4 regions of the Streptomyces sp. AHA2 genome follow, and region 4 is predicted to be linked to each of the others. Evidence: riboswitches for the same ligand, from Rfam matches in the RefSeq annotation. Region 4 holds a riboswitch; each other region holds the start of a gene.
The links. Region 4 has a riboswitch for cyclic di-AMP ahead of Q5694_RS07345 (M23 family metallopeptidase). Riboswitches for the same ligand answer to the same signal wherever they lie in the genome.
Positions count from the first base shown of each region.

Region 1 (5,630 bases), on a different contig from region 4:
ACTGCCGCCCCTGGCCCGGGCGGCGGTGGGGAGCCGGTCACCTGCTGAAGGACGGTAGAGGTGCGCGTGCGGCCCCCGTGGCGGGTGTGCGGAACTGTCCCCGGAGGACCGGTGGTGACCGTATGCGACCAGGATCCCGCCTCGGCACCCTTCGCTTCACTCAGCGTGATGACCGAAGGGCCGGATCACGGGCCGACGGCGGTGATCGAGTGCTATGGGGCGCATATATGCATCACCGGGCCGGTGTCGGACGGCCGTCGGGGGCCTGGTTAGGCTCCGGCCTCATGGACGTACTCATCCACCTCTTCGTCGGCCTGCACATCGTCGGCATCGCCTCGCTCCTGGGCGGCTTCCTCACCCAGATGAAGGCGATGGGCGAGGGTACGGCCCGCTTCACGCCCGCGATGCTGCACGGCGCCCTGACCATGCTGGTCACCGGCATCGTCCTGGTCGGCCTCAACCAGGCCGACGACCAGTCCGTGAACAACGTCAAGATCGGCGTGAAGCTGGCGCTGCTGATCGTGATCCTCGGCCTGGTCTACGTCAAGCGCGACGAGGACAGGGTGGACAAGGGCCTGTTCGGCCTGGTCGGACTGCTCACCACGGCCAACGTCTTCATCGCCGTGCTCTGGACCTGACCCGGGAGGACCGGGCCGAGGCCCGGGCCGCGGCGGCGGCCCAGGCGGTGCAGGCGAGCCAGGCGGCCACCGCCGCCCACAGCAGCGCCCGACCCGCACCGGCCAGCCAGTCCACGTCGAGCGCCGCGGCGACCTCCAGCGTGGCCGCCGCCGTCACGGCCCCGCAGAACACGGTGGCCCAGCGCCGCGCGTCGTAGTGGTGCCGCGGCCAGAACAGCTCGGCGACCAGCAGCGCGACACAGCAGACGGCGGCCAGCACGAGCAGGGTGACGGCGGTGTTGCGCAGGGCGTCGCCGTCGTCCTCGTTCCACAGATAGAGGCGGGAGCTGTCGGCGGACAGCAGCTGCGCCCCGGCCAGCGCCGAGACCGCGAGCGCGCCCTCGGCGAACCAGTGGTCCCCGCGCCCCTCCTCCACCTGCCGGGGCTGGAAGCGGAACAGGGCGAAGCCGTACAGCGCGAGCCCCAGCCACAGCAGCACCAGGGCCGCGTGGGCCGGCCAGGCCAGCGACTCGGCCGCGGCCAGGGCGGCGGCCAGCACGGCGAGGCACTGGGTGGCCACACACCGCAGGAACACCGTCCCGCGCCGCCCCCCGACCTCCACGGCCAGCAGCACCGCCCAGAGCAGCGCGGACAGAGCCAGCAGCGCCCAGGCCACGGGGTGCAGGCCCGCGGCCGAGAAGCCGGTGCCGAGGACGGCGGCCGCCGCCGCGGTGGTGAACACGGCGGGCACCTCCGCCCGCCAGGCGCCGCGCGCCCGCTGCAGCAGGCTCACCACCGACAGCAGCCAGGCTCCGCAGGCCAGGGCGAGGACGGCACGGGAGAGGACCGCGTGACCCGCGGAGTCGAGACCGACCGACACGGTGCCGGTCGCCAGCGCGTACGTCGCCCACCAGGTGGCAAACGGGGAGGGACCGGACATACGCCGATGCTAGAGAGCGGCGCGCGCGGGCGGTGAGGGGCACGCGCGCGTGCCCCCGAAAACGCCCCCCCGTCCGCTCAGGCGGGCCGCACCACGCTGTGGACGGCCGACTCGCCGTCGTAGTAGACCGACTCCTCGCGCACGTACGCGCCCGGCTTCGGCGCGTGGATCATCATGCCGTTGCCGACGTACAGCCCGACGTGCGTGACGTCGTCGTAGAAGAAGACAAGATCGCCCGGCTGCGCCTGCGACACCGGGACGGTGGTGCCGGCGCCGACCTGGTCGTAGGTGGTGCGCGGCAGGGTGACGCCGGCGGCCTTCCAGGCGGCCTGGGTGAGGCCGGAGCAGTCGTAGGAGCCGGGGCCGACGGCGCCCCAGACGTACGGCTTGCCGACCTGGGCGCGCGCGAAAGCCAGGGCCTTGTCCCCCTTGGTGGCGTACGAGGAGTCCGCGGAGGGCGTCGAGGAGGACGAGCCGGAACCCGCCGCCGGCGAGCCGCTCTCCTGCCGCGGGGCCTCCTCGCGCGGTGCCTGCTGCTGCGCGGCCTGCTGCCGGGCCAGCTCGGCGGCGCGGCGGGCGGCCTCCTCCCGCTTCTCCTTCTCGATCGCCGCGAGCCGCGCCTTCTCCTCGGCGGTCAGCCTCGACATCAGCGCGCGGGCGTCGGCCAGCTTGCGCTGGACGGTCGCCTTGGCCGCCTTCAGGTCGCCCTGGGCGTCGGTGAGCCTCTCGAGGCTCTCGGTCGCCTCCCGGCGCTTCGTCACCGTCTCGGACTGCCGCGTGACGAAGTCGTCGACCGCTTCCTTCTGGCGGCCGGTCATCCGGTCCATCAGCTGGGTCTGGTCGAAGTAGTCCTGCGGGGTGTCCGCGAGCAGGAACGTCGCCGTCTCCGGGGCGGCGGCCCCCGTGCGGTACTGCGCGGAGGCGTAGGAACCGAGCTTGTCGCGCGCCTCGTTGAGCTTCTGGGCGCGCTGCGCGGCGTCGTCGAGGAGGGTGTCGACGCGCTTGCGCTGCTTCGCGGTCCTTTCCTTGGCCGCGTTGTACTTGTCGGTCGCCGACTCGGCCTGGCGGTACAGGTCGTCGACCTTCTTCTCGACTTCTTCGAGGCTGGGCCTGTCGTCGGCCTCGGGGGCGGCTTCGGCCGACTGGGACAGCAGGGCCACGGAGGTGAGGGCCGCCGTTGCCAGGGCGGGGGTCCGTATGCCTGCCACGCGCGAACCCGTAGGACGCGACTTGCGGTGCGACGCCAAGGGAGGCGACTCCTTCCATCGTCCGCCTACCGGGTTAGCTGTCGGGTTCGGGCGGGTGGTTCGGAAGGGTTGCCCTACGGCCTCTCCGGATGCGGAGGCGGGCCGATTCACCCCGGGGTTCTCGGTTGGGTCCCCGGCTCCGGCCGCCGCTGCGGCACACCGGACTCGGCGGAGGCCGCGCGGCCCGGCGTCGTTCGCCGGTGAGGGTCGTGCGGCCTGATCGCACGGTAGCCAACTCGTGTGGTCCCTGTGAAGGTTGATGGGTGATATGCCCGATACATTTTCGTGACCTTTCCGGGAAGCGTTGCCCTGCGTGAACGATCACGGCGGTTTGGTCGTGAGTTGTCCTGGATTGTTGCGGACATAGCGGACCGTGATCATGTCGTGCTCCACGGTGACAATGCGCCAGCCGCCCGGCCCTCCTGCCGGTGCCCGGTGTGATGTTCCCGGTGGTGGCGGCGGGCTGTCAGTGGGGCGCCCTAGACTCGGAGAGCGATGAGCAGCCTCTTTGACGACAGCTTCCTGGCGGACCTCCAGGCCCAGCGGGGCCCCGCGGACGAGCCCCCGCCGCCGCCCGAGGACGACCACGCTCCGGAGCCGCTTCCGGACGATCTGTTCGGCGGGAAGTTCGACGTGCCGCCGGACCGGGACACCCACTACCGGGACGGCGCCCCCCGCCCGGTGATCGACTCCGCCGCGCTGCTGGAAGGGCTCAACGACAACCAGCGCGCCGCCGTCGTCCACTCCGGCTCCCCGCTGCTCATCGTCGCCGGTGCCGGATCCGGCAAGACCCGCGTGCTCACCCACCGCATCGCCCACCTGCTCGCCGAGCGGAACGTGCACCCGGGCCAGATCCTCGCGATCACGTTCACCAACAAGGCCGCGGGCGAGATGAAGGAGCGCGTCGAGCAGCTCGTCGGCCCGCGCGCCAACGCCATGTGGGTCATGACCTTCCACAGCGCGTGCGTGCGCATCCTCCGGCGCGAGAGCAAGAAGCTCGGCTTCACCTCCTCCTTCTCGATCTACGACGCCGCCGACTCCAAGCGCCTGATGGCCCTGGTCTGCCGCGACCTCGACCTCGACCCCAAGCGCTTCCCGCCGAAGTCCTTCAGCGCCAAGATCAGCAACCTGAAGAACGAGCTGATCGACGAGGAGGACTTCGCCGCCCAGGCCACCGACGGCTTCGAGAAGACCCTCGCCCAGGCCTACGCCCTGTACCAGTCGCGGCTGCGCGAGGCGAACGCCCTGGACTTCGACGACCTGATCATGACGACGGTCAACCTGCTGCGCGCCTTCCCGGACGTCGCCGAGCACTACCGACGCCGCTTCCGGCACGTCCTGGTCGACGAGTACCAGGACACCAACCACGCGCAGTACGCCCTGGTCCGCGAGCTGGTGGGCACCTCCGAGCACCCCGTCGACGTACCGCCCGAGGCCGAGGTCCCGCCGGCCGAGCTGTGCGTGGTGGGCGACGCCGACCAGTCGATCTACGCCTTCCGCGGCGCGACCATCCGCAACATCCTCCAGTTCGAGGAGGACTACCCGGACGCCACGACGATCCTGCTCGAGCAGAACTACCGCTCCACGCAGACGATCCTGTCGGCGGCCAACGCCGTCATCGAGCGCAACGAGTCCCGCCGTCCCAAGAACCTGTGGACCAACGCGGGCACCGGCGCGCGCATCACCGGCTACGTCGCCGACACCGAGCACGACGAGGCCCAGTTCGTCGCCGACGAGATAGACCGCCTCACCGACGCCGGCGAGGCCAAGGCGGGCGACGTCGCGGTGTTCTACCGCACCAACGCCCAGTCCCGTGTCTTCGAAGAGGTCTTCATCCGCGTCGGCCTGCCCTACAAGGTCGTCGGCGGCGTCCGCTTCTACGAGCGCAAGGAGGTCCGGGACGTCCTGGCCTACCTGCGCGTGCTGTCCAACCCCGAGGACTCGGTGCCGCTGCGCCGGATCCTCAACGTCCCCAAGCGGGGCATCGGCGACCGCGCCGAGGCGATGATCGACGCCCTCGCCCAGCGCGAGAAGATCAGCTTCCCGCAGGCGCTCAAGCGCGTCGACGAGGCGTACGGCATGGCCGCGCGCTCCACCAACGCCGTCAAGCGGTTCAACACGCTGATGGAGGACCTGCGCACGATCGTCGAGTCCGGCGCCGGGCCGGCCACCGTCCTGGAGGCCGTGCTGGAGCGCACCGGGTACCTCGCCGAACTGCAGGCCTCCACCGACCCGCAGGACGAGACCCGGATCGAGAACCTCCAGGAACTGGCCGCCGTCGCCATGGAGTTCGAGCAGGAGCGCGGCGAGGACGCGGAGACCGGCGGCACGCTGTCCGACTTCCTCGAACAGGTCGCGCTGGTCGCCGACTCCGACCAGATCCCCGACGAGGAGGACGGCGACGGGGTCATCACGCTGATGACCCTGCACACCGCCAAGGGCCTGGAGTTCCCGGTCGTCTTCCTCACCGGCATGGAGGACGGCGTCTTCCCGCACATGCGTGCCCTGGGGGAGACCAAGGAGCTGGAGGAGGAGCGCCGCCTGGCCTACGTCGGCATCACGCGCGCCCGGGAGCGGCTGTACCTGACGCGGTCCACGCTGCGCAGCGCCTGGGGCCAGCCGTCGTACAACCCGCCCTCCCGGTTCCTCGAGGAGATCCCGCCGGCCCACGTGGAGTGGAAGCGCACGGGTGCGACCGCGCCCGCGTCCTCCGGGCCGGTCTCCGCGGTCGCGGCCTCCCTGTCCTCGTCCCGCTCACGCTCCTCGGCCTCCGGCGCCTCCGGCTTCGCCACGCGCCGCACCGCCGAGAAGCCGGTGGTCGCGCTG
Region 1 is NZ_JAUQWJ010000004.1:313,510-319,139, reverse strand. Features, by position in the region: gene Q5694_RS11910 (hypothetical protein) at 285-638, shown strand; gene Q5694_RS11905 (hypothetical protein) at 616-1,557, opposite strand; gene Q5694_RS11900 (C40 family peptidase) at 1,635-2,804, opposite strand; cyclic di-AMP (ydaO/yuaA leader) riboswitch at 2,813-2,985, opposite strand; gene pcrA (DNA helicase PcrA) at 3,300-5,630, shown strand, end outside.
Region 1: linked by a shared signal. The riboswitch ahead of Q5694_RS11900 (C40 family peptidase) and the one ahead of Q5694_RS07345 (M23 family metallopeptidase) in region 4 are both predicted to bind cyclic di-AMP.

Region 2 (5,630 bases), on a different contig from region 4:
GAGCGTGCGCAGCGCGGCCGGGTCGCGTTCGTCGAACACGAACCGCAGCCCGCCCGCCTGCCGGCCCAGCCGGCGCTCCTTGGCCAGGGTCGTCTTGAGGAACTTCGGCGACCGGCCGCGCAGCACCGACTCGTAGGTCTCGTAGCCCTTCTCCACGTCGACGACGAACGTGGCGTGCTGCTCGGCCGCGTGCCGGACGAACAGCCGCTGCCCCGCCTCCAGGTTGTCGAAGGCGAAGCTCGACAGTGAGCAGGCCCGCAGCAGTTCGCCCGCTTCCAGCGCGAGCCCCGGCCGCAGGATCGCGCCCTGGGCGTCGCAGACGCCGAGTCCGATGGCCCGGCCCTGCCCCAACGGGCCCCGCTCGTACGGCAGGAAGCCGACCGGCTCCGCCCCTTCGTGGACCACGGCGACGCGGGCCTGCGGCCTCACCCGGCCGACGGCCTCGGTGAACTCCGGTTCCATGAAGGGGTTACGCGGTGCCTGCGAGGCGGCGCGCAGTGCACGCCAGCGCTCCCTCTCCTTCTCGCCGAGCTCCCCGGGCCCGGCCACACGTATGCGTCCACTGCTCAACCCGACCCCCCGATCAAGTCCCCCTGGACACATGGAAGGTACCGCCCGGGACGGTTCTTCGGGTAGGTAGCGGAGCATGTTGCTGCCAACCGGTGCAGAGGCCTTCAACCGGGCAATCGGTGTCCGTAGCGCGATGAAACGATGGGGCGCGTTGTCCGTATTCTCTGATCATGGCCGCACCCCTCGCATATTCACTCATCGCCACCGACCTGGACGGGACGCTGCTGCGCGGCGACGACACCCTGTCCGACCGGTCTCTCGCCGTGCTCGCGCGGGTGGCGGACGCCGGTGCCCAGCACCTCGTGGTGACGGGCCGCCCGGCGCCGAGAGTGCGGCCCCTCCTGGACGACCTGCGCTGCACGGGGCTCGCGGTGTGCGGACAGGGCGCGCAGGTGTACGACGCCGGCGCGGACCGGCTGCTGTGGTCCATCACGCTGGACCGGGAACTCGCGGAGACCGCCCTCGGCAAGATCGAGGCCGAGGTGGGCCAGGTGTACGCGGCGGTCGACCAGGACGGCGTGGACGGCCTGACGCTGATCGAGCCGGGCTACCTCATGCCGCACCCGACCCTGCCCGCGGTCCGGGTGGAGCGGCGCGACGAGCTGTGGGGCGAGCCGATCAGCAAGGTGCTGCTGCGCCACCCCTACCTGTCGGACGACGAACTGGCGGTGACGGCCCGGTCGGTGGTCGGCTCACTGGCGACGGTGACGATGTCCGGGCCGGGCACGGTGGAACTGCAGCCGTGCGGGGTGACCAAGGCGACCGGCCTGGCGCTGGCGGCCGAGCACCTGGGGCTGCGGCCCGAGGACACCCTGGCTTTCGGTGACATGCCCAACGACGTCCCGATGTTCGACTGGGCCGCCCGCGGGGTGGCGATGGCCAACGCCCACCCCGAGCTGAAGGCGGTGGCCGACGAGGTCACGCTGTCGAACGAGGACGACGGCATCGCCGTCGTCCTCGAGCGACTGCTGGGCGGGTCGGCTCAGTACGGGCCGTTGACGTTGTCGATCGAGCCGTAGCGGTCGGCCGCGTAGTTGCAGGCCGCCGTGATGTTGGCGACCGGGTCGTACGGGTCGAAGGGGGTCCCCTCCACGTGGTACGCGGCGAAGGTCGGGTCGATGACCTGGAGCAGGCCCTTGGACGGGGTGCCCTTGGCCGCGTTCGAGTCCCAGTCGTTGATCGCCAGGGGGTTGCCGGACGACTCGCGCATGATGTTGCGGTGGATGCCGTCGTAGGTACCCGGGATCCCCTTCTGCGCCATGATGTCCAGCGCCTCGCGGATCCAGCCGTCCAGGTTGTCCGCGTAGGTCTTCGCGGAGGCCTGGGTGGCCTGGGCGACACCGCCGGCGGGCTTCGCGGCGGGCTCCGCGGCCGGCTCGGCCGGCGCCGACGACCGGGTCGCCTCCTTCTCGGGGGCGGTGGCCTCGGCGCCCTTCACCTTCAGCTTCAGACCCGGGTGGATCAGCTTCGGGTCGTCACCGACGACGGAGCGGTTGTCCTTGTACAGCTGCTTCCAGCCGCCCGAGACGTCGTGCTTGACGGCGATGCGGTAGAGCGTGTCGCCCTTGGTGACGGTGTACGTCAGCGACTTCGCGGGCTGGGCGGCCTGCGGCAGGACCTGCGCGGCGGACGCGCTCTGCGGCTCGGCGGCGCTCGCGTGGGCCGCGCCGAGGAGCGGCAGGGTCAGGGCCGCCCCGCCGGTGCCGGCTGCGACGACACCACGGGTGATCGGGTTCATTCGGGCGCGACGGTGCTTGCCTCGTCCGGGCATGGCGATGTTCCTCTCCGGCGCCTGCGAGGTGAGCTGTCGGGTTCGGGCCGGGAGGTGCCCGGCCGCGTACGGCACCGTGTGCCGTGCGCGGCTTCACCCCGAGCCGTTCCGCTGTGCGGACCGGCGACTTACCTGGGTCCCCCGCTCCTGCCCTGCGTGAGTGAGTCGGTTGATGGGTGTCCGGGCGGTGGCAGGATTCGGCGTCCGCCGGACAGGGCGGGAACGTATGCGAGAGCACATGTCGGGAACAAGCACGGGAGTCACATATGACGCTTGTTGACCTTGGTCGGCCGGTATGGGGCAGCTTGATCCTTTGCGTTAGCCAAGCCCCAACTCGCGCGCGGAGAAAGGCCGTACGAGCTGCCCGCCGGAAGCGGCCGTGAAAGGGTGGGCGTGACTCAACTCACTGATCACGACTTCCGGAGCAAATTCCGCAAACGGGAATTCGCTTACCTCTAAGGGCAAATCAGGCATAGGACGCTTCCTGCGGGTAAGGCGATAAATGTCTGCTCTTATGACCTGATCGAAAACATTGCGGTCGTGATCGGATACCACCCGGCCTGTAACCATGGGCGCTGGCGGTGATCGAAACGTGACCGGATACGCTGACTCGAGTGAGGGCAGCGACCTATCGACAATCCGCGTAAGCACCGGCAGACACCAGCAGACAGGAGACCCCTCGTGACCGACGTCGGGCCGTTCGGGCTGAGCGTGCGGGACCAGGCTCTGGAAGCCGATGTCCAGGCCGGACTGACGGCTGTCGAGGAAGGCTTGCTCGAGGCCACCAAGAGCGAGGTGCCCTTCATCACGGAGGCCGCCCAGCACCTGGTGCGCGCCGGTGGCAAGCGGTTCAGGCCGCTGCTCGTGATGCTCGCCGCCCAGTTCGGCGACCGGCACGCGCCGGGGATCGTGCCCTCGGCCGTCGTCGTGGAGCTGACCCACCTCGCCACGCTGTACCACGACGACGTGATGGACGAGGCCGCCGTGCGCCGCGGCGTCGCGAGCGCGAACACCCGCTGGGGCAACTCCGTCGCGGTCCTCACCGGCGACTTCCTCTTCGCCCGCGCCTCGCACATCCTGGCCGACCTCGGCCCGGAGGCCGTGCGGGTGCAGGCCGAGGCGTTCGAACGGCTGGTGACCGGGCAGATCCTGGAGACCGCCGGTCCGCAGGACGGCCGCGACCCCGTGGAGCACTACCTGGACGTGCTGGGCGGCAAGACCGGCTCGCTGGTGGCCGTCTCGTGCCGGTTCGGCGCGATGATGTCCGGCGCCGACGAGACGGTCGTGCACGTGCTGACCCAGTACGGCGAGCGGCTCGGCGTCGCCTTCCAACTCGCGGACGACGTCCTGGACATCGCCTCCGACTCGCACGAGTCCGGCAAGACCCCCGGCACCGACCTGCGCGAGGGCATCCCCACCCTGCCGGTGCTCCGGCTGCGCGAGCGGGCCGCCCGGCTCGGCCTCGCCGAGGACGTCGCCCTGTGCGAGCTGCTCGACTCCGACCTCACCGACGACGCCCGGCACGCCGAGGCCCTGCGGCGCCTGCGCGCCCACCCGGCGCTGGAGCAGGCCCGCCAGGACACCCTCCGCTACGCCCAGGACGCCCGCTCGGCGCTGGCACCGCTGCCCGACTGCGCCGCCAAGGCGGCGCTGCTGGAGCTGTGCGACGCCGTGGTGCACCGCGCCGGTTAGCCGCCGCCTCCTCCCGACCCCTACGGGTCGGGGGAGAAGCAGCCCCTGTGTGTCATACCCCAGCAGTACGCGGAGTTGAGTCCGCGGTCTGACGTATCCGGCCGGCCGATTTGGTCAGATGGAAACCACGGAAGACACCACTCCTCACCTGTTCGGGTGAGAATGGCGGCTCAGGGACGAGTGCGTGGACGACACGGACAGCCGCCGCCGACCACGGAGGTAGGGCACACATGGCACCGTACGCATCCGACGACAGCACCACCGGCGGGGAGGCCGACGGGCAGCGTTCCGCGCGGCGCAGGGCCGCGCGCTACATCGTCCCCGTCACGGTGATCGGGGTGGCGGCCGCGACGATCGGCCTGGTCCCCGCGCTCGCCGACTCCGGCGACCCCGACCTCCCGGAGATCACCGCCCAGCAGCTCATCGAGAAGATCGCGAAGTCGGACGTCGAGCAGCTCTCCGGCACGGTGAAGATCAGCACGGACCTCGGTCTGCCGGACCTCGGCGGTCTGGAGTCCGGTCTGCTGTCCGGCGCCGCGGGCGGCGGCGACGGCTCCTCCGCCGACCCGACCGCGAAGCTCACCGAACTGGCCTCCGGCACGCACACCCTGCGCGTGGCCGCCGACGGCCCGGACCGGCAGAAGGTGTCCCTGCTGGAGAACGCCGCGGAGTACAGCATCGTCCACAACGGCAAGGACGTCTGGGCCTACGACAGCAAGTCCGACGAGGTCTACCACGGCACCGGTCCGCAGAGCCCGGATGCGGAAAGGGAGCAGCCGCCGGCCACGCCGAAGGACTTCGCCGAGGAGGTGCTGAAGGCCGTCGACGACACCACCTCCGTCACGGTGGACGGCACCGCCCGGGTCGCCGACCGCGACGCCTACAAGCTGGTCGTCAAGCCGAAGCAGTCCGGTTCGACGGTCGGTGCCGTCACCGTGGCGGTGGACGCGAAGACCGGTATGCCGCTGAAGTTCACCCTGGTTCCCGCGAGCGGCGGCTCGGCCGTCGTCGACGCCGGCTTCACCCAGGTCGACTTCTCCCGGCCGGCCGCCTCCACCTTCGACTTCACCCCGCCCAAGGGTGCGAAGGTCACCGAGGAGAAGGACGCCGGCAGGGACTTCGGCAAGGACGTCGAGGAGCACGCCCGCACGGGCGGGCACGCCCCGGCGCCCGAGAAGGACCTCGGCAAGGGACCCGGGGGCGTCGAGACCATCGGCGAGGGCTGGAACGCCATCGCGACCTTCGACACCGGCGGCGAGGGCGTGCCCTCCGGCGGCGGAGGCGACCTCGGCGGGTTCGTCGACTCGCTCGGCGACAAGGTCAGCGGCGAGTTCGGCTCGGGCACGGTCTTCTCCACCCGCCTGATCAACGCCCTCGTCACCGACGACGGCAGGGTCTACGTCGGCGCGGTCACCAAGGACGCCCTGGTGAAGGCGGCCGACGCGGGGAAGTGACCCCATCCCACGCCGCCCGGGGAACCGGGACCACGAGGCGGGGACGCCGAGGGAACGAGGTCGCCGGTGGGCGAAGCGTCCGCCGCGGAGCCGGAGCAGCGGGGCGAACGGGCCGGCGAGCCGGCCATCACCACCCGCGCGCA
Region 2 is NZ_JAUQWJ010000018.1:116,575-122,204, forward strand. Features, by position in the region: gene Q5694_RS27895 (GNAT family N-acetyltransferase) at 1-603, opposite strand, end outside; gene Q5694_RS27900 (HAD family hydrolase) at 741-1,589, shown strand; gene Q5694_RS27905 (transglycosylase SLT domain-containing protein) at 1,553-2,341, opposite strand; cyclic di-AMP (ydaO/yuaA leader) riboswitch at 2,345-2,514, opposite strand; gene Q5694_RS27910 (polyprenyl synthetase family protein) at 3,023-4,033, shown strand; gene Q5694_RS27915 (LolA family protein) at 4,264-5,487, shown strand; gene Q5694_RS34905 (hypothetical protein) at 5,554-5,630, shown strand, end outside.
Region 2: linked by a shared signal. The riboswitch ahead of Q5694_RS27905 (transglycosylase SLT domain-containing protein) and the one ahead of Q5694_RS07345 (M23 family metallopeptidase) in region 4 are both predicted to bind cyclic di-AMP.

Region 3 (5,630 bases), on a different contig from region 4:
GCATGCCGTACGTACGGGCCTGCCGGACGAGCGCGCGCTGGCGCTCACGCCCCTCGAGGCCGCTCTCGGCGTAGCCGGCGGACACCACGACGAGCCCCTGCACGCCGTGCTCACCGCACTCGGCGACCACCTCGGGGACGTGCTCGGCGGGCACGGCGACGACCGCGAGGTCGACCGGGCCGTCGATGTCGCGCACCGAACGGTGCGCCGGTATCCCGTCGAGTTCCTTCTGCTCTTCGGGCAGGGCCTTGTTCACGGCGTACAGGCGGCCCGTGAAGCCGGCGTCGCGGATGTTGCCCAGGACGCTGCGGCCCACGCCGCCCGGGGTGCGCCCCGCGCCGATGACGGCGACCGAGCCGGGTGCGAGCAGCCGCTGCACGGAACGGGCCTCGGCGCGGTGCTCGCGCGCGTACTGCACGGCCAGGGAGCGGTCGGTGGGTTCGAGGCCGAACTCCAGGCGGACCACGCCGTCCTCGAAACTGCGCTTCTGGGTGTACCCGGCGTCCGTGAACACCTTGATCATCTTGGTATTGGCGGGCAGCACCTCGGCGGCGAAGCGGCGGATGCCGCGCTCCCGGGCGACGGCTGCGATGTGCTCCAGCAGGGCGGAGGCGACCCCGCGGCCCTGGTGGGCGTCCTGGACGAGGAAGGCCACCTCGGCCTCGTCGGCGGGTGCGGAAGCGGGCGTTCCGTCGGCGCCGATCCGGTCGTAGCGTACGGTGGCGATGAACTCGCCGCCGACCGTGGCCGCGAGTCCCACCCGGTCCACGAAGTCGTGGTGCGTGAAGCGGTGGACGTCCTTGGCGGACAGGCGAGGGTACGGCGCGAAGAAGCGGTAGTACTTCGACTCGTCGGAGACCTGCTCGTAGAAGCTGACGAGGCGATCGGCGTCATCGACGGTGATGGGCCGGATGCGCGCGGTGCCACCGTCGCGCAGCACCACGTCGGCCTCCCAGTGGGCGGGGTACTCGTGCCGGTCCGACGAGGTCTGCATGGGCCCCAGAGTACGGCTCGCGTCCGACAGCGGCGCGGGGCAGTCTGTGGGGGGCACCGGTCGGATCGAGGCCGCGATCCGACCTCCGCCCCGGGGCGGTGGCGGGACAGAACCGCACCCGGTGGGCTTCACGTGTGGGAAACTGGTCTAGACAACCCTGAACACCGAAGGGCAGCAACACATGGCTGAGCGCCGCGTCAACGTCGGCTGGGCCGAGGGCCTCCACGCCCGCCCCGCCTCCATCTTCGTCCGAGCCGCCACGGCCACAGGCGTCCCGGTGACGATCGCCAAGGCCGACGGCAACCCCGTCAACGCGGCCTCCATGCTGGCCGTCCTGGGCCTGGGCGCCCAGGGCGGCGAGGAGATCGTCCTCGCCTCCGACGCCGAGGGGGCGGACGCCGCCCTGGACCGGCTGGCCAAGCTGGTCTCCGAGGGCCTCGAGGAACTGCCCGAGACCGTCTGAGGTGAGAACCGTCTGAGGTGAGAGCGCCTTTCGGGCGCGCACAAGGGGCCCGTCCGGATTCGACCGGGCGGGCCCTTCGCATTGCCGGAACACGCAACCGGGGCGCCTGACGGATATACGCGCAGAGGAACGCGGCATTTACGGGGACGCGACAGCGGACAAGAATACTTCCGGACCTCCGGCAATTCCCTGCTCTTTGTATACGGCCCCCGTGTTAATTGCGCCGACTCGCCGTGTTGACGGAATGTTGCGACTTCCTCACCTCGGCGGCGCGTTCCCCGGTGGAGCCGGTCCGCAGCCGGTGCGCGCCGGTCGCACGCTCGACGTGCGCGGCCGTGGCCGCCCGCGCGCGCTCGCCGTCGCCGCGCGCCACGGCGTCCACGATCGCGCCGTGCTCGTTCCAGCACTCGACGGGGCCGGCCGGCGCCTCGACCGTGTACATCCAGGCGATTTTGTGCCGGAGCTGGGTGAGCACCGAGGTCAGGGCGGGGCTGCCGCACGCCTGGGCCAGCGTCTCGTGGAACCAGCCGTCCAGCGAGCGCAGGTCCTCGCCGCCGCCCCGGCGCGCCCGCTCCTGGCCCAGCCGGACCAGGCCACGCAGAACTTTGAGGTGGGCCTCGGTGCGGCGCTGGGCGGCCCGGGCGGCGCCGAGCGGCTCCAGCAGCACGCGCATCTGCAGCAGGTCGGCGGCCTCCTGCTCACCGGGTTCGGCGACCCACGCGCCCGCGTGCCGCCGCGTCACCACGAAGCCTTCGGACTCCAGGGTGCGCAGGGCCTCCCGCACGGGGACGCGGGAGACGCCGTAGCGGCGCGCCAGCAGTTCCTCGGTGAGCCGGGTCCCCCGTGCGTGGACGCCGGCGACGATGTCGTCCCGGATGGCCGTGCACACCGAGTGCGCGGGAATGCGCATGACCGACCTCCGTCTGATTCCCCGAATACGCCGACGCGTGCTCCGCGGCTGCATTGCTCGTGACTCTATTGCAATGTGCCCCGCTTTCCGGCGGCGGACGGAAATCCGGGAGAACTTTTTGGACGACCGGCCGTCCGGGACGTGAAAAGCCCCGGCCGGAGCCGGGGCTTTTCACGATCGCCGGGTGCCGTCAGAGGTTGACGCCGTGCGAGCGGAGGTAGGCGACGGGGTCCATGTCGGAGCCGTACTCGGGGCTCGTGCGGGCCTCGAAGTGCAGATGCGGTCCGGTGACGTTGCCGGTCGCGCCGGACAGGCCGATCTGCTGGCCGGGGGTGACCTGCTGGCCCACCGAGACGCCGATGGACGACAGGTGCCCGTACTGGGTGTACGTGCCGTCGTTCATCTTGATCACGACCTGGTTGCCGTAGGCGCCGCCCCAGCCGGCCTCGACGACCGTGCCCGCGCCGACGGAGTGGACGGAGGTGCCGGTCGCGGCATGGAAGTCGACACCGGTGTGGCTGCCGGAGGACCACAGGCTGCTGCCGGCCTGGTAGCCGGTGGACACGTACGAGCCGGAGATCGGGGAGACGAAGGTGTTCAGGCGCTTGCGCTCGGCCTCGCGGGCGGCGCGCTCCTCGGCCTCGCGGGCCTTCTCGGCCGCTTCCTTGGCCTTCTCGGCCGCCTCGGCGGCCCGCTCGCGGGCGGCCTCCTCGGCCTTCTTCTTCGCGGCGGCCTCCTCGGCCGCCTGCTTCTGGGCGACGGCCTGGGCGTCGATCTGCTCGGCGACGGTGTCGCCCAGGGTGACCACGGGGGTGAGACCGGTCTGCTCGGGGGCGGGCTCGGCGGCGAAGGCGGCCGGGGCGGCCACGGTGCCGATGACGCCGGTCGTGGCGAGGGCCGCGACGCCCGCCGCACGGGCCGTGCCGCGCTGGATGCGGCTGGGACGACGGTGCTTGCCGGTGGCGCGGGTGAACGCCATGAAGTGGCTGGTCCTTTCCTTCCTTCTCGCCTACCGGGTTAGCTGACGGGTTCGGAGCAGGAAGGTCTCCTACGGACCCCCTCGCGGCTCGCGCGGGCGTCCGATTCACCCCAGGGACTGCGGTTGGGTCCCCGGCTCCCCTGGCTCGCGCCGTACGGGGACTCGGCGATGACTGTTCGGTGCCGCGGGTGCGGCGCACTGCCTGACGAACAGCCCGGACGACGCTAAGCGGCGTCACTTTCAATTCCCAAACGGATCCCGGCTTTTGTAGTGCATCCCACAGGCCAGACAGGCAACCTCCGTATCAATTCGGGCATAAGGGAGCCCTGGTGCCTTGGAAGACGACCAGGGCTCCCGCGCGGGTGCCGCTACTCGGCGGTGACGACCGAGACCTCGCCGATGCCGAGGGCCTCGACGGGCGCCTTGATCTGCGCCGCGTCCCCGACGAGGACGGTCACCAGCCGGTCCACCGGGAAGGCGCTGACGACCGCGGCGGTGGCCTCCACGGTGCCGGTCGCGGCGAGCCGGCGGTACAGCGCGGCCTGGTAGTCGTCGGGCAGGTGCTGCTCGACCTGGTCGGCCAGTGTGGAGGCGACGGCCGCAGCCGTCTCGTACTTCAGCGGCGCGACGCCGACCAGGTTCTGCACGGCGACGTCCCGCTCCGCGTCGGTCAGCCCCTCGGCGGCCAGGGTGCGCAGCACCGTCCACAGGTCCTGCAGGGCCGGGCCGGTGTTGGGCGTGTCCACCGAGCCGCTGATGGCGAGCATCGAGGCACCGGTGCCGTCCGGGGCGGACCGCAGCACCTGGGCGAACGCCCGCACCCCGTAGGTGTAGCCCTTCTCCTCGCGCAGCACCCGGTCCAGACGGGACGTCAGGGTGCCGCCGAGGCAGTACGTGCCGAGCACCTGGGCGGGCCACACGCGGTCGTGCCGGTCCGGGCCGGTGCGGCCGATGAGCAGCTGCGTCTGGACGGCGCCCGGGCGGTCGACGATGACGACCCGGCCCGTGTCGTCGGCGGTGACCGGCGGCACCGGACGCGGCTCGGCCCGCGAGCCGGTCCAGGCGCCCAGCGTGTCACCGAGCAGGGCGTCGAGGTCGATGCCGGTCAGGTCGCCGACGACGACGGCGGTGGCCGTGGCGGGGCGGACGTGCTTCTCGTAGAAGCCGCGCACGGCGGCGGAGTCGATCGCGGCGACGGTCTCCTCGGTGCCCTGGCGGGGCCGGGACATGCGCGAGTCCGCCGGGAACAGCTGCCGGGACAGCTCCTTGGCGGCCCGGCGCGAGGGGTTGGCCAGCTCGTGCGGGATCTCGTCGAGGCGGTTGCGGACCAGCCGTTCGATCTCGCTGTCCGCGAACGCGGGTGCCCTCAGTGCGTCGGCCAGCAGGCCGAGGCCCTTCTCGAGCCGGGAGGCCGGGACCTCCAGGCTGATGCGGACCCCGGGGTGGTCGGCGTGCGCGTCGAGGGTGGCGCCGGCGCGCTCCAGCTCGGCGGCGAACTCCTCGGCGGAGTGCTTGTCGGTGCCCTCGGAGAAGGCCCGCGCCATGATCGTGGCGACGCCGTCGAGGCCGGCCGGCTCGGCGTCCAGGGGCGCGTCCAGCAGCACCTCCACGGCGACGACCTGCTGGCCGGGACGGTGGCAGCGCAGGACCGTCAACCCGTTGCCGAGCGTGCCGCGCTCCGGAGCCGGGAAGGCCCACGGCTTGGCCTCGCCCGCCTGCGGCCGGGGGTGGAAGTCCATCGTGGCGAGCTCGGTCACTTGGCCGCCTCCTCGTTGTCGTCGCCGGCCGCGGCTGCGGCGCCGGCGGCATCGTCGGTCTCGTCGGCGACGGGCTCGTAGACGAGCACCGCGCGGTTGTCGGGGCGCAGGCGGGCCTTGGCGACCTCCTGGACCTCCTCCGCCGTGACCTCCAGCACCCGCTGGACGGCGGTCAGGGCGAGCTGCGGGTCGCCGAACAGCACGGCGTACCGGCACAGTTCGTCGGCGCGGCCCGCGACCGTGCCGAGGCGGTCCAGCCACTCGCGCTCCAACTGGGCCTGGGCGCGCTCCATCTCCTCGGCCGTGGGGCCCTCCTCGGCGAACCGGGCGAGCTCCTCGTCGATGGCGGCCTCGATGACCGGCACCTCCACGTCACCGGAGGTCTTCACGTCCAGCCAGCCCAGGGAGGGCGCCCCTGCCAGCCGCAGCAGGCCGAACCCGGCCGCGACGGCCGTACGGTCGCGCCGCACCAGGCGGTTGTACAGGCGGGAGGACTCACCGCCGCCGAGGACGGTGAGGGCCAGGTC
Region 3 is NZ_JAUQWJ010000014.1:64,277-69,906, forward strand. Features, by position in the region: gene Q5694_RS25315 (bifunctional acetate--CoA ligase family protein/GNAT family N-acetyltransferase) at 1-994, opposite strand, end outside; gene Q5694_RS25320 (HPr family phosphocarrier protein) at 1,176-1,457, shown strand; gene Q5694_RS25325 (GntR family transcriptional regulator) at 1,672-2,367, opposite strand; gene Q5694_RS25330 (M23 family metallopeptidase) at 2,558-3,346, opposite strand; cyclic di-AMP (ydaO/yuaA leader) riboswitch at 3,360-3,524, opposite strand; gene Q5694_RS25335 (M16 family metallopeptidase) at 3,715-5,103, opposite strand; gene Q5694_RS25340 (M16 family metallopeptidase) at 5,100-5,630, opposite strand, start outside.
Region 3: linked by a shared signal. The riboswitch ahead of Q5694_RS25330 (M23 family metallopeptidase) and the one ahead of Q5694_RS07345 (M23 family metallopeptidase) in region 4 are both predicted to bind cyclic di-AMP.

Region 4 (5,630 bases):
AGCTGTGGCGGCGCCGGGAGGTGGCCCGCCCGGCCCTGGTCCACGCGGCCCGGGTCACGTCCCCGCCGCCCCCGGTGATGGTCCCGCCGTGGCCGGTGCACGGGGTGCACGGCGCGTACGGCCAGGTCCACCAGCCGGCTCCGTACCCGGCGTACAACCCCTACCGCTCCTGAACCGCCGCTCCGGCTGCTCCGGTCAGGCCGATGCCTCGTCGAGCCGGGCGGTCTCCGCCTCCGTCAGGGTCAGTTCCCCCACCGCCACCAGCGCCGGCAGCTGCTCCACCGTCCGTGCGGAGGCGATCGGCGCGACCACGGTCGGGCGGGAGGCGAGCCAGGCCAGGGCCACCGTCGCCACCGGCACCCCGCGCGCCGCGGCGATCTCGTCCAGCGCGCCGAGCACCCGGCGTCCGCGCCCGGTCTCCAGGTGCCTGGCCGCGCCCTGGGCCCGCGCGCTCTCGACGGTCGTGCCGGGCCGGTACTTGCCCGTGAGGAAGCCGGCCGCGAGCGCGTAGTACGGCACGGCCGCCAGGCCGCTGCGCTCGGCGAGGTCCTGCAGCTCGCCCTCGTAGGTGTCGCGGGAGACCAGGTTGTAGTGGGGCTGGAGGGCCACGTACCGGGCCAGTCCCTCGCGGTCGGAGAAGTCCAGGGACTCCCGCAGCCGCTCGGCGGAGATGTTGGAGGCGGCGATGTGCCGCACCTTGCCGGCCCTCACGAGCTCGTCGAGGGCGCCGATGATCTCCTCGACGGGCACCTCGGGCCGGTCGTAGTGGGTGTAGTACAGGTCGATGTGGTCGGTGCGCAGCCGCCGCAGGGACGCGTCGGCGGCGGCCTTGATGTTGGCGGCGGACAGCCCCCGGAAGTCGGGGTGCTGGCTCACCTTGGTGGCGACGACGACCTCGGAGCGGTTGCCGCGTGCCTGGAGCCACTTGCCGAGGATGGTCTCGGACTCGCCGCCCCGGTTGCCCTCCGCCCACGCCGAGTAGACGTCGGCGGTGTCGACGAAGTTGCCGCCGGCCGCGGTGTAGGCGTCGAGGACGGCGAAGGACCGGTCCTCGTCGGCGGTCCAGCCGAAGACGTTGCCGCCGAGGGCGAGCGGGAAGACCTCGAGGTCGGACGAGCCGAGCTTGCGCGAAGACGTCGTAGCAGTCATGCCCTGCGTCAACGACCGTGCGGAACAGCCCATTCCGGCGTAGGCGCAAAGTCCGGGCAAACCGGCGCCGGACGTACCGGCAGCCCTGACGTCGGGGGGTCGTCGTCAGGGCTGCCGGTGCTTCGCGGGCTCGGTGGGCCTACGGGTTCAGTCCCTTGCCCCGCAGCCACGCCATGGGGTCGATGCCGCCGGCGGAACCGGCGGAGTGGACCTCGAGGTGGAGGTGGGCGCCGGTGACGTTGCCGGTGGCGCCGACGCGGCCGATGACGTCGCCGGTGCTGACCTTCTGGCCGACGCTGACGCCGATGGACGACTGGTGCGCGTACCAGATCTCGGTGCCGTCATCGAGGGTGAGGACGGTCTTGTAGCCGTAGGAGCCGTTCCAGCCCGCCTCGGTGATGGTGCCGCTGTGGACCGCCTTGATCGGCGTACCGGTGGGAGCGGCGAAGTCGAGGCCGGTGTGGTAACCGGAGGACCAGTAGGCGCCGGCCTGGCCGAAGGAGGAGGTGATGGTGTACGAGGAGGTCGGCAGCGTGTACTGCTTGGCGAGGGCGGCGAGGCGCTCGGCCTCGGCCTTCTTCTCGGCCGCCTCCTCCGCCTTCCTCTTCTCCTCGGCGGCCTTGGCCTTGGCTTCCTTCTCGGCCTGGGCGACGGCCTCCTGGGCCGCCTTCTGGGCGGCGGCCGCGGCGTCCTCGGCGGCCTTGGTCTCGATCTGGTCCTGCTGGTGCTCGACCTGGGCCATGATCCGGGCGCGCAGGGCCTCACCGGCGCCGTCGGCGCCCTGCTCGGCCTCGGCGGTCGTGGCGCCCAGGCTGCTGAGCGGGGTGGCGGAACCTTCGGGGGTGTCGTCGTCCGAGAGGAGGGAACCCACCGAGGGAAGGTCCGGGACGGAGATCGACACCGGCGGCTTGCCGGTCTGGGCACTGGCCATGCCGCCCGCGCCGACGGCGGCTATGACACCGACGCCGAGGACGGTGGAACTGCGGGCGAGCCCTCCGCCGCGCTGCTTGGAGACGCGGTGCCGGCCACGGACGGGGCGGATGGTCTCCGCGGTGGGGTTCCACTCCTGGAACGGGCCCTCGTCGGTGCGCTGAGGGCCGAAGCCGAAGGTCTCGGGGTCGCGCTGGTCCGCCGCGAACGGGGCCGTGGGGGCAGGCCGGTTGGACGCCACGTGGGCGTGCTCCTTTCCTTCCTTCTCGCCTACCGGGTTAGCTGACGGGTTCGGAGCAGGAAGGTCTCCTACGCGCGTATACCTGCCGTGCTGCCACGGCGGCATCCGCCCGATTCACCCCAAGTGGTGGTTCCCCGGTTCCCTTTCGGGATTCGGCGCGTGCGCACGGAGCCGCCTTCTGTGACGGCTGGGACGACCGCGCTGCGTTATCGAACGTTAATGGATGGCGCGGTGCGTATTCCAGCGCTTCCGCTTGATCATTAACCTTTTTCGCGCGGACCAACCTGCCACGACCGGGGTGAATCGGGCGAGTTGACCGTCTCCTCGGCGGCGCAGGAGACTTGACGGTGTGTCAGTTGTTATGCACAGCGGGGCGGTTCAATCACCGTGCGTGACGGCCGGTCGGGGATCGTGGGGGGAATGCACCGAGGGCCGGAACCCTTGTCGGATTCCGGCCCTCGGCCTTCAGTAGCGGGGACAGGATTTGAACCTGCGACCTCTGGGTTATGAGCCCAGCGAGCTACCGAGCTGCTCCACCCCGCGTCGTTGTGTTCACCAGTGTACGCCATCCGCGGGACCCCCCGCGCACACCCCGGCCCGCGCCGCCGGAACCGCGCCCGGGCACCGCCCCGGGCGCGGGCACCGCGGTCAGCGCAGCAGGTGCCGGTTCGGGGCCTTGGCCCGCTCCTCGTACTCGGGCAGGACGACGACCTGTGCTCCCCCGGCGGCCAGGACACCGCCCCCGTCCGCCCCGGCCACGAAGGTGTCCGGCTCGCGCCAGGCCGTGACGACCCGCCGCACGCCCGCGTCCAGGATCAGCCGGGCACAGGGCGCCGGACGGGAGGCGCGGCGGGCGCAGGGTTCGAGGCTGCTGTAGACGGTCGCTCCGGCCAGCCTCGGGTCGGCCGGGTCGAGCTTGGCCAGGGCCGCCTCCTCGGCGTGCACGACCGGGTCGCCGCCCTCGCGGGAGTGGCCGCGGGCCAGTTCGGCGCCGTCGGCCGCGACCACGACCGCCCCGACGCTGAACGCCGTGTCCGCGGGTGGGCACCGCTGCGCCAGTTCGCAGGCGACGGCCAGCCAGTGGCGGTCGGCGGCGACCGGGAGCGGTCCGGTTCCGGGGGCGGTCGGTTCGTAGCGCATGAGGACGACGTCCTCGATCCGGCGGGTCTCCAGCAGCCGCAGGCGGCCGGACGGGTAACCGCCGGGCCCGAAGAGGCGGGGTGCGGCGGGGTCGCCCACGAAGAGCGGGGCGAGGACCAGCTGGATCTCGTCGGCGAGCCCCTGGGTGAGCAGCTGGGTGTGGATCAGGCCGCCGCCCTCGACCATCAGCCGCCGCACACCCCGTACGTCGTGCAGGTGGGTGAGGAGCCGGCGCCAGTCGAGCTCGGCGCCCAGCGGGACGACGTCGGCGGCCAGGCCGAGGGCCCGGGCCCGCTCGGCGCCCTCGCCGGTGGTGTACAGGATCTTCTCGCCGCCGGTGTGCCAGAAGGCGGCGTCCGGGTCCAGGTCACCGGTGCCGCTGACGGTGACCTTGAGGGGGTACGCCGGCCGGCCGGCGGCGGTGCGGGCGGCACGGCGCTCCGGGGAGTTCACCAGCAGGCGCGGGTTGTCGGCCCGGATCGTGCCCGCGCCGACCAGGATCGCGTCGGCCGACGCACGCACCTCGTCGACCCGGTCGAAGTCGGCCGGGCTCGACAGGAGCAGGCGTTCGGGTCCGGTGTCGTCCAGGTAGCCGTCGAGGGAGACGGCGGCGGACAGCAGGACGTACGGGTGAGGCATCGACGCTCCGCGACTGGTCGGGGGGGTGGGGAGGGGGACGGGACGTGCGGACGGTGGGCGGGGCGGACCCGGCGGACCCGCCGGGCGGGATCCGGCGGGCGGGATCCGGCGGGCGGGATCCGACGGGCCGGCGGCGAGTTCGGCGGGCTTGGTTCAAGTTTGAAACAAACCTACACTGGCGGCATGACGACCCGCTGGCTCACCCCCGAGGAGCAGCGCGCCTGGCGCGCCTACATCGCCGCCTCGCTGCTCCTGGAGGACGCGATCGACCGGCAGCTCCAGCAGGACGCCGGCATGCCGCACCTGTACTACTCCATCCTCTCGGTGCTGTCCGAGTCCGCGGAACGCCGGCTGCGCATGACCGATCTCGCCGAACGGCTGAAGATCACCCGCAGCCGGCTCACGTACGCGGTCGCGCGCCTGGAGAAGGACGGCATGCTGCGGCGCGAGGCCTGCGCGGACGACAAGCGGGGCAGCATCGCGGCGCTGACCGACGAGGGCCACGCCGTGCTGGAGCGGTCGGCGCCCGGACACGTCGAGACGGTGCGCAGCCTCTTGTTCGACCGGCTGAGCGAGGAGCAGGTCGGGCAGCTGGAGGAGATCTCGACAGCGATCGCCCGCGGCCTGCAGGAGGACGGCGCGCGGCCGGCGTCGGACGACGTGCCGTGGCGGCGGAGGTCGTCGTCGGCCTGCTCGTGAGGCACGTCACACACGCTCGGGGCCCGATTGCTTCAAATTTCAAGTACGAGTAGGGTTCCGTTCGCGCGATCTGCTTCAAATCTGAAGCAACACGGCTGTGCAGCCGAACAGGAACCGAACCGGAGGCCCCGCATGCCCGACACCGCCGCAGTCCTCGCCGCCCCGCGCTCGCGCGTCCGGGTCCCGCTGCGCTTCCACGACGGCTACGAGGCCGACGCGGAGGTCGTCACCTTCCACGGCCTGGCCGACGGACGGGAGCACGTGGCGCTCGTCCTCGGCGAGCCGGGCGCCGTCCCGCTGGTGCGGCTGCACTCCGAGTGCCTGACCGGGGACGTGTTCGGTTCGGCCCGCTGCGACTGCGGTCCGCAGTTGCGCGAGGCCGTCGAGCGCATCGCCGGGCGCGGCGGCGTGCTCCTCTACCTCCGCCAGGAGGGCCGCGGCATCGGCCTGTACAACAAGCTGGACGCCTACGCCCTGCAGGACGAGGGCCTGGACACCTACGAGGCGAACGCGGCCCTGGGCCTGCCGGAGGACGCCCGCGACTACACGGCGGCGGCCCAGATGCTCCGGGCGCTGGGCATCGGCGAACTCGACCTGCTCTCCAACAACCCCGACAAGGCCGAGCAGTTGCGGGCCCTGGGCGTCGGCGTCCGCGAGCGCGTCCCCACGGGCGTGTTCACCACCGCGCACAACGTCCGTTACCTTCGCGCCAAGGTGCTCCGGACCCGGCACACCCTGCCGCTGGCGGCGCCGGCGGAACTCAGCGCCGGCTGAGGCGCCTCACCGGTCGGGACGGCCGTGGAACGGGCTGCTTGCCGTTCGGGTCTTCGGG
Region 4 is NZ_JAUQWJ010000003.1:20,543-26,172, forward strand. Features, by position in the region: gene Q5694_RS07335 (PrsW family intramembrane metalloprotease) at 1-173, shown strand, start outside; gene Q5694_RS07340 (aldo/keto reductase) at 196-1,149, opposite strand; gene Q5694_RS07345 (M23 family metallopeptidase) at 1,289-2,320, opposite strand; cyclic di-AMP (ydaO/yuaA leader) riboswitch at 2,333-2,488, opposite strand; tRNA gene Q5694_RS07350 (tRNA-Met) at 2,790-2,863, opposite strand; gene Q5694_RS07355 (dihydrofolate reductase family protein) at 2,969-4,099, opposite strand; gene Q5694_RS07360 (MarR family winged helix-turn-helix transcriptional regulator) at 4,283-4,798, shown strand; gene Q5694_RS07365 (GTP cyclohydrolase II) at 4,931-5,572, shown strand.